3 regions of the Pseudomonas sp. LBUM1662 genome follow, and region 2 is predicted to be linked to each of the others. Evidence: predicted binding sites of a transcription regulator. Region 2 holds the regulator's gene; each other region holds the start of a gene.

What was found. Region 2 encodes sigma-54, which starts transcription at its own class of promoters, with help from an activator protein. Its sites were predicted from a motif close to ANTGGCATNNANNTTGCTNT; they were not measured.
Region 1: a site for sigma-54 is predicted at 2,202-2,221, ahead of flgB (flagellar basal body rod protein FlgB). Genes of this name have one in related genera too.
Region 3: a site for sigma-54 is predicted at 1,977-1,996, ahead of glnK (P-II family nitrogen regulator). Genes of this name have one in related genera too.

Annotation. Positions count from the first base shown of each region.
Region 1 covers NZ_CP166793.1:5,089,531-5,092,806, forward strand. Annotated here, with positions in the region: gene flgE (flagellar hook protein FlgE) at 1-532, opposite strand, end outside; gene flgD (flagellar hook assembly protein FlgD) at 564-1,289, opposite strand; gene flgC (flagellar basal body rod protein FlgC) at 1,305-1,748, opposite strand; gene flgB (flagellar basal body rod protein FlgB) at 1,752-2,159, opposite strand; gene cheR (protein-glutamate O-methyltransferase CheR) at 2,516-3,276, opposite strand, start outside.
Region 2 covers NZ_CP166793.1:1,042,496-1,045,771, forward strand. Annotated here, with positions in the region: gene ptsN (PTS IIA-like nitrogen regulatory protein PtsN) at 1-66, opposite strand, end outside; gene hpf (ribosome hibernation-promoting factor, HPF/YfiA family) at 79-387, opposite strand; gene ACA049_RS04485 (RNA polymerase factor sigma-54) at 462-1,955, opposite strand; gene lptB (LPS export ABC transporter ATP-binding protein) at 2,140-2,865, opposite strand; gene lptA (lipopolysaccharide transport periplasmic protein LptA) at 2,865-3,276, opposite strand, start outside.
Region 3 covers NZ_CP166793.1:6,499,740-6,503,015, forward strand. Annotated here, with positions in the region: gene ACA049_RS29700 (ammonium transporter) at 57-1,394, opposite strand; gene glnK (P-II family nitrogen regulator) at 1,432-1,770, opposite strand; gene ACA049_RS29710 (accessory factor UbiK family protein) at 2,189-2,449, shown strand; gene ACA049_RS29715 (BRO-N domain-containing protein) at 2,910-3,276, shown strand, end outside.

The DNA.
Region 1 (3,276 bases), 2.7 Mb from region 2:
CAGCCGGGTTGAACGGCGTAACGGTCGGAAGGGTTTCCGAAGAGTTAAGGTTCATCGTCTGATCGACGCGAGTGGTCGCCTTTGGCGACAGGCTCGAGGTGTCGATCTTCAGGTCGGTCAGCACGCCATTGATGATCTTGCCGTTGTCATCAACGCCGTAACCTTGCAGACGGTTACCGTTGTTGTCGACGACGTAGTTTTCAGCGTCAGTCTTGAACGCACCGGCACGGGTGTAGCTCAGGGAGCCGTTGTCGCTGAGGATGAAGAAACCATTGCCCTGGATGCCCATGTCCAACACGTTGCCGGTGTTGTTCACGTCGCCCTGACCGAACTGCTGGGCAACGTTGGCCAGACGCACGCCGTTACCGACGGTCTTGCTGCCGGTACCCAGGCGAGTGGCCGAGTACACGTCTTCGAATTCTGCACGGGACGATTTGAAACCGGTGGTCGCGACGTTGGCGATGTTGTTGCCGGTCACGTCCAGTTGTTTGTTGGCTGCATAGAGACCGCTAAGGCCGATATTGAAAGACATATTCCACTCCTTTGTGCCGTGTTAGTCGGCTCTATATACCAATGGTCTGTACTTTGGACAGGGCAACACTGCCCAGGCCTGCCAGGTTCAGCATCAACTCACCGCCGGTCTGGCTGATGGTCACGCTGTTGACGGTTGCCGGCAGGTAAGTCACCAGCGAGGTCGCCTTGCTGTCGTAAGTGGCGGTGGCGGCAAATTTGTAAGTGCCGGCCTTGGCCACTTCGCCCGCATCGTTCTTGCCGTCCCAGATGAAGCTGGCGTTGCCGGCCTTCTGGCTGCCCATATCGATGGTGCGGACCACTTTGCCATCGGCGTCAGTGATCTTGATCGTGACCGGATCCACCGATGCCGGTACCACCGCCGTGCCGTTGAAGCTCTTGGAGGTATCGACGACCGCGGTGTCGGTCTGCGCGACCACCGAACGGCCCACCAGCGAAGACGCTTGCAGCGCTTGCGACGAGTTGTAGTTGCCGGCAATGCCGCTGACCGTATCGTTCAGCGTGGTGATGCCTTCCAGGCTACTGAACTGTGCCAGCTGAGCCACGAAGTCACCGTTGTCCTGCGGCTCGAGCGGGTTCTGGTTCTTCAGCTGGGTGACCAGCAATTGCAGGAACGCATCCTTGCCCAACGCCTTTTTGCCAGTGGCGCTGTTGGTTGCCGAGGCCAGGCCGTCGCTGCTGGTGGTATTGGTCTTGACCGAAGAATTGGCCAGGACGTCCTTGATGTTCACGCCGCTGGTGGTATCGGTAACACTCATCTGAGTCGCCCCTTATCACTGACCGAGGGTCAGGACCTTCTGCATCATGGTTTTGGCGGTGTTCATCATTTCGGCGTTGGTCTGGAACGAACGACTGGCGGAAATCATGTCGGCCATTTCTTCGACGACGTTGACGTTCGGGTAGTAGACGTAGCCCTTGGCGTCGGCGGCCGGATGGTTCGGCTCGTAGCGCGCCTCAAGGTTGCTCTGGTCTTCGACCACGCCCAGCACTTGCACGCCTTGTCCGGCGGCGTCCTGGCTCTGGAACAGCGAATCGCTGCCGCCGCTCTGGCCGCCCTGGAACATGGTGGCGAACACCGGGTGACGGGCGCGATAGGTCTGGTCGATGCTCGACGAGACGGTTTCGGCGTTGGCGATGTTCGAGGCCACGGTGTTCAAGCGCGTGGTCTGGGCGCTCATGCCGCTACCGGCAATGTTGAAAACACTGGATAGAGACATGAATTACTCTCCGCGCAGGGCTGACATCAGCCCTTTGAATTTGCTGTTGAGCAGGGTGAAGCTGGCCTGGAAGCCGACGGCGTTTTCCGCGTAGTTCGACTGTTCCAGTTGGGCGTCCACGGTGTTCTGGTCGATCGACGGCTGCATCGGCGTGCGATACATCAGCGACTCGTCGCCATTGCCCAGGCCTTCGGCCTCGATATGGCGGCTGTTGGTCATGTTCAAGGCAAACGTGCCGCCCTTGGATTTCTCGTTCTGTGCGGCAAGCACCTTGGAGAACTCCAGGTCCCGAGCCTTGTAGTTCGGGGTGTCGGCGTTGGCGATGTTGTTGGCCAGGACTTCGGCACGCTGCGCGCGGAAGCCCAGGGCTTGTTCGTGGATACCGAGCGCTTTATCGAAGCTGATGCTCATGTCGGGAAACCTTCGGGTGACCTGATTTTTCGTAACAGAGACATAGCAAGCCGCGTGCCAATTCAAAAAAGCCCGGAAACCGGGGCTTTGCGGGCAGTGGCAAGGCGGCAATGCCAGAAAAGCGGCAACCGATTTCCGCCGTCTGCCGCTTTTCTGCCGCTTGTCACGAGCCACACCGACCACTGTAGGAGCGAGGCTTGCCCGCGAAGGCGATGTATCAGTCAGCAATAATGTGTCTGACACATCGCCTTCGCGGGCAAGCCTCGCTCCTACAGGTAATGCGGCGGGATGAGACATCATGCAAAAAAAAAACGGGAGCCGCTGAGGGCTCCCGTTTTTTTGATGCTGCCAACGAATCACTTCGCCTGGTAAATGATCCCCGGGCTGCACTGGACCATCTGGTAATGATCCGGCAAACCGTTCAGCGCTTCGGAGGCGCCGAGGAACAGATATCCGCCCGGCTTGAGCGTGCTGTGAATGCGCAACAGGATGTCTTTCTTCACCTCGGCGGAGAAGTAGATCAGCACGTTGCGGCAGAACACGATGTCGAACTTGCCCAAGGCCGCGTAGCTGTCCAGCAGGTTGAACGAGCGAAACTCCACGCGGCTCTTGATCGGCGCCTTGATCGCCCAGCGTCCCGGCCCTTTCGGGTCGAAATAACGCTGAAGGCGCTCGGGCGACAGACCACGGCCGATGGCCAGGCTGTCGTACTCGCCGGTCTTGCAATTGGTCAGCATGGTGCCGGACAAGTCGGTGGCCACAATCTGCGCCCCCATCTTCAACTGGCCCATGTTGACGCGTTCGAACTCATCGATGGACATCGACAGCGAATACGGTTCCTGACCCGACGAACACGCCGCCGACCAGATCCGCAGACGCTGGCCGGGGGCCGCCTTGATCGCTTCGGGCAGCACCTTGTTCTTCAAGACTTCAAACGGATAGGTGTCACGAAACCACAGGGTTTCGTTGGTGGTCATGGCATCCACCACCATCTCGCGCAAACCGCTGCGTGGCTGGGTCTGGATGCGCTGGACCAGCTCACCCAGGGACTTGATACCTTGCTGCTCCATCAGTTTGTTGAGACGGCTCGAGACCAGGTACTGCTTGTTTTCACCGA
Region 2 (3,276 bases):
TTTGCTGCCGCCCGGCACGTTCACGAGGGAACGGCCGGGGGTCAGGATGCTTTCAAGTCGGATCATGGGTTGGGAGTGTTAACGACCGGTCGCGCCCTGGAGGAGGCTTTGGGTCTTTTCCTTATGCTTTTTGAGTTGTTTATCGAGCTTGTCGGTCAGCGCGTCGATCGCCGCATACATATCGGTATGCTCCGCGTTGGCGACCACTTCATTGCCGGGAATATGCAGCGTGGCTTCGATTTTCTGCTTGAGCTTTTCGACCGTCATCGTGACCTGCACGTTGGTGATCTTGTCGAAATGCCTCTCTAATCGTTGGAGTTTTTCGCCGATGTAGGTGCGAAGAGGTTCGGTCACTTCCAGTTGGTGTCCACTGATGTTGACTTGCATACAGCTTCTCCTTCGTTGCCAGTGCATAAAGCGGTAGATCAGATGATCTACCACTGGAACGCTGTGGCGTGGCTCTACATCAACCGCTTGCGTTCGCTCGAAGGCGCGATCCCGAGGGATTCGCGGTACTTGGCGACGGTGCGGCGAGCCACCTGAATGCCTTGTGCCTCCAGTAAACCAGCGATCTTGCTGTCACTCAACGGCTTTTTCTGATTTTCCGCGGCAACCAGTTTTTTGATGATCGCGCGGATCGCTGTGGACGAGCATTCACCGCCTTCGGAGGTGCTGACATGGCTCGAGAAAAAGTATTTCAGTTCATATATGCCCCGAGGGGTATGCATGAATTTCTGCGTGGTCACCCGGGAAATCGTCGACTCGTGCATGCCCACCGCTTCGGCGATGTCATGCAGCACCAGGGGCTTCATCGCTTCGTCGCCGTATTCCAGGAAGCCGCGCTGATGCTCGACGATCTGGGTGGCCACTTTCATCAGTGTTTCGTTGCGGCTTTGCAGGCTCTTGATGAACCAGCGGGCCTCTTGCAACTGATTGCGCATGAAGGTGTTGTCGGCGCTGGTGTCGGCGCGGCGCACGAAACCGGCGTATTGGGCGTTGACCCGCAGGCGTGGCACTGATTCCTGGTTCAGCTCGACCAGCCAGCGCTCGTTGTCCTTGCGCACGATCACGTCAGGGACGACGTATTCGGCTTCACTGGACTCGATCTGCGAGCCCGGACGCGGGTTGAGGCTCTGGACCAGTTCGATCACCTGGCGCAGTTCATCTTCCTTGAGCTTCATGCGGCGCATCAACTGGCTGTAGTCGCGGCTGCCGAGCAAATCGATGTAGTCGGTGACCAAGCGCTTGGCCTCGGCCAGCCAAGGCGTCTTGGCGGGCAGCTGGCGCAGTTGCAGCAGCAGGCATTCGCCCAGATTGCGGGCGCCGATGCCGGCCGGTTCGAATTGCTGGATGCGGTGCAGGACGGCTTCGATCTCGTCCAGTTCGATGTCCAGCTCCGGATCGAAGGCCTCGAGGATTTCCTCGAGGGTTTCGTCCAGGTAACCCTGATTGTTGATGCAGTCGATCAGGGTCACGGCGATCAGGCGATCGGTGTCGGACATCGGTGCCAGGTTCAGTTGCCATAACAGGTGGCTTTGCAGGCTCTCGCCGGCCGATGTGCGCGTGGTGAAATCCCACTCGTCGTCATCATTGCTCGGCAGGCTGCTGGCGCTGGTCTGGTAGACGTCTTCCCAGGCGGTATCGACAGGCAATTCGTTGGGAATGCGCTCGTTCCAGTCACCTTCCTCAAGGTTATCCACCGTTGGGGCGGTTTCCTGGTAGGAGGGTTCCGAAACATCGGCGTTGGGGAGCTGTTCGGCTTTGTCGGCCAAGGGGTCGGCGTTATCGAAGTCGTCGCCTTCTTCCTGGCGTTCGAGCATCGGATTGGACTCCAGGGCCTCCTGGATTTCCTGTTGCAGGTCCAGGGTCGACAATTGGAGCAGGCGGATGGCCTGTTGCAGCTGCGGTGTCATCGTCAGCTGCTGGCCCATTCTCAAGACTAGCGATGGTTTCATGGCAGGGGCTTAACACCTTATTCGCCGGCGCACATGCGCCATCCACTACAGGGCGCCGGAGCGCCAAACATAAGCAAATTATATGCCCGAAACTGCAGCGTTTGCCTAGAGCGCTGTAACAATAAAAAAGTATTGATTTTTTATCGAGACAAGCGCTCGGACAACCAGCCAGACACGTCAGCGCTTACAGGCGGAACTCGTGGCCCAGATACACTTCCTTGACCAGTTCGTTGGCCAGGATGGTGGCGGAGTCACCTTCGGCAATCAGCTGTCCATCGTTGACGATGTAGGCGGTTTCGCAGATATCCAGGGTTTCACGGACGTTGTGGTCAGTGATCAGCACGCCAATGCCTTTGGCCTTGAGGTGGTAGATGATCTGTTTGATGTCGCCCACCGAAATCGGGTCCACACCGGCGAAAGGTTCGTCGAGCAGGATGAATTTCGGGTTGGTGGCCAGTGCCCGGGCGATTTCCACACGGCGGCGTTCACCACCGGACAGGCTCATGCCGAGGTTGTCGCGGATGTGGCTGATGTGGAATTCCTGCAGCAGGCTTTCCAGCTCTTTGCGACGATCGGCCTTGTCGAGTTCCTTGCGGGTCTCGAGAATGGCCATGATGTTATCGGCCACCGAGAGTTTGCGGAAGATCGACGCTTCTTGCGGAAGATAGCCGATACCCGCCTTTGCACGACCGTGCATCGGCTGGTGGCTGACGTCCAGATCGTCGATCAGTACGCGACCCTGATCGGCCTGCACCAGGCCGACAATCATGTAGAAGCAGGTGGTCTTGCCGGCGCCGTTAGGGCCCAGCAGGCCGACGATTTGACCGCTGTCGATGGACAGGCTGACGTCACGCACGACCTGGCGGCTCTTGTAGCTCTTGGCCAGATGCTGAGCTTTAAGAGTTGCCATTACTGAGCCTTTTTCGCGTCGTTTTTCGGCTTCGGCTGGATCACCATGTCGATACGCGGACGCGCCTCGGTGACCTTGCTGCCCGTAGCACGCCCGGCGCTCGCAAGCTTTTTCTGGGTGTCGTAGACGATTTTTTCGCCTTGGGTAACGTTGTTGTCCTTGTCGACAACTTTTGCCTTGTCGATCAGCACAACGCGGTTTTGCGAGGCGTGGTACTGGATAGTTACGCCCCAGCCCTGAACAGGCTTGGTGTCGCCCGCAGTCTGCAGTTGCTCGAAGTAGGCCAGGTTGCCCACCGACGTCACCACGTCGATGTCGCCGGTCGAGGTGCGGGTGATGGTCACGGTATTGCCGGTGACCTTCATCGAACCCTGAGTAATGATCACGTCACCTTTATAGGTGGCAACGCCA
Region 3 (3,276 bases), 1.3 Mb from region 2:
ACAAACTCCAGACAAAAAAATGCCCGGCAAGCCGGGCAAGTTTTTTATGCGCGTGCTTACAAGTTGTAGCCGCGTTCGTTGTGGAGTGCCAGGTCGATACCGACGGCCTCTTCTTCTTCCGTGATACGCAAGCCCATGACAGCGTCCAGGACCTTGAGAATGACGTAGGTGACGATCGCGGTGTAGATCACCGTGAAGCCCACACCTTTGCACTGAATCCAGACTTGAGCGGCGATGTCGGTAACGGTGCCGAAGCCACCCAGGGACGGTGCGGCGAACACACCGGTCAGGATCGCGCCGAGGATACCGCCGATACCGTGCACACCGAAGGCGTCCAGGGAATCGTCATAGCCGAGTTTGCGTTTCAGGGTGGTGGCGCAGAAGAAGCACACCACGCCCGCTGCCAGGCCGATGACCAGCGCGCCCATCGGGCCCACGGTGCCAGCGGCCGGGGTGATGGCGACCAGACCGGCCACGACACCCGAAGCGATACCCAGTGCACTTGGTTTGCCGTGGGTGATCCACTCGGCGAACATCCAGCCCAGTGCAGCAGCGGCGGTTGCGATCTGGGTGACCAGCATCGCCATACCGGCGGTGCCGTTGGCCGCAGCAGCGGAACCGGCGTTGAAACCGAACCAGCCCACCCACAGCATTGCGGCGCCCATCAGGGTGTAACCGAGGTTGTGCGGCGCCATCGGCGTGGTCGGGAAGCCTTTGCGCTTGCCGAGCACGATGCACGCAACCAGACCGGCCACACCGGCGTTGATGTGCACCACGGTGCCACCAGCGAAGTCGAGCACGCCCCAGTCCCACATCAGGCCGCCGTTGCCGGACCAGACCATGTGCGCAATCGGTGCGTAAACCAGTGTGAACCACACGCCCATGAAGATCAGCATGGCGGAGAACTTCATCCGCTCGGCGAAGGCACCGACGATCAGCGCAGGGGTGATGATGGCGAAGGTCATCTGGAAGGTGATGAACACCGCCTCAGGGAACAGCGCCGCGGGGCCGGTCAGGCTCGAAGGCGTGACACCGGCGAGGAATGCCTTGCCCATGCCGCCGAAGAACGAGTTGAAGTTGACGACGCCCTGCTCCATGCCGGTGGTGTCGAACGCGATGCTGTAGCCATAAATGACCCACAGAATGCTGATCAGACCGGTAATGGCGAAGCACTGCATCATCACGGAAAGAATGTTTTTGGAGCGAACCATGCCGCCGTAGAACAGCGCGAGGCCGGGAATGGTCATGAACAGCACGAGGGCTGTCGAGGTCAGCATCCAGGCGGTATCGCCGGAATTGAGGACTGGGGCCGCCACTTCGTCTGCCGCCATAGCCAGGCTGGGCATTACGAGGGACAACAGGGCTCCTAGCCCTGCGAATTTACGCAGAGTCATATTGTTTTCTCCTGGGGCGTTGGGTTTGTGGCGGCGTTTAAATCGCGTCGGTATCGGTTTCGCCGGTACGGATGCGAATCGCCTGTTCCAGATTGACCACGAAGATCTTGCCGTCACCGATCTTGCCGGTGTTGGCAGCCTTGGTTATCGCCTCGATAACCCGGTCCAGATCCTTGTCGTCAATGGCGACATCGATCTTCACCTTGGGCAGAAAATCGACCACGTACTCCGCGCCGCGATACAGCTCGGTGTGACCCTTCTGCCGACCGAAGCCTTTGACTTCAGTAACGGTAATGCCCTGCACGCCGATCTCGGACAGCGACTCGCGCACGTCGTCCAACTTGAACGGCTTGATGATGGCAGTGACTAGCTTCATGAAAACTCTCTCCCGAATTGGTGGACTTGCCCCAGGAAAACAAACCCGTCTCAAGTCTAAGCGCAGTGCCTGGCTTTGTAACGCATCGTCGGCCTTTGATTGCCCGTCCGACGCCTGCTACCACTCCGCACGAAACACTTCCCCCGTTCCGCTTGGCGCACTGCATTCGTCACAGCGACTGCATCAGTGCATGGGTCACTACCGACTAAGCAGAAAGCTTGCCATCTCGCCAAAACCCACTGAATTCAATCCCTTGACCGATTCCGACAGCCACTTCCCTCAAACGGCCCGACGGTTACGCACAACAACAGTGCGCGGCCGTCCACCCACATGCGCGAAAAGCGTGCATCCCTGCTGTCGGAATTGACTATAGACACTGCGTGATACACTGCCCGCCATTGTTGACAGGACATTTCCCATGCTCGCACCCAAAGATTTCCTCGACGCCCTGACCGGCACCGCCTCCCGCCTCTTCAGCGGCGAAACCCCATTGCCGAAAAGCGAAATCGAAAGCCAGTTCAAGGCGCTGCTGCAGAGCGGCTTCAGCAAGCTGGACCTGGTGAGTCGTGAAGAGTTTGATAGCCAGATGGTTGTCCTCGCACGGACCCGGGCACGGCTGGAAAGCCTCGAAGCAAAGGTCGCCGAGCTGGAAGCGAAGCTGAACCCGCCCACCGAGTAACCCCGCAATTCCCACTTTGAAACCGGATCCAATGTGGGAGCGGGCTTGCTCGCGAATGAAGTCACCTCGGTCGTCCAGCCATCCCACACTGGACAGACCACTCCCCTGTAGGAGCTGCCGCAGGCTGCGATCTTTTGATCTTCCGCCCCGCCACCATCTCGGCAACGTCCTACAAAGATCACCACCGCCGTCCGATAGCGCCGCGAAGCCTAGGTTCCTAAGCTCATCCCCAGCTGAATATTCAGCACTGGGTTTGGCGACCTGGAAGACCCCGACGCACCGCGACCACATTCGACCGAGGAATTTATTCCCATCACGAATTATGGCGGCTATGCGTGGGAGACCCTCGGGTCTGCCGGTTCTCGGGTGTCACCGGTTCGCCAACCCGCGCATAGCTGCCACCCTTTTCGTTTGGCGACGATCAGAAGCAGTTTTCTTCACTCGACCCCGAGAATGCACCATGAATGAAAACTATCTAATCCCTCACGTCTTCACCCGCCACAAACTCCACCTCCACGCGCTGTTGATCGAAAACCAGCCTTGGTTCAGCGCCCGAGACCTGGGCCGTCTGCTTCGCCTTTTCCTCGACGAACGCGCCGTCCGAAAACTCGATCCCGATCAACATCAATCCGCGCGAGTCGTCATCCACGGCACCCTCGAAAACACCCTGCTGATCAGCGAATCCGGCGTCTACGCCCTGCTGGTCTACCACTACTGCCCCGAATACCGAGGTCTGCGCGAGTGGCTAACACACGACGTAGTGCCAGCCCTCAGAGACGCCCAACAACCGACGTCAAGCGAACGCCCGGTCCTGAGTCTGTTGAACT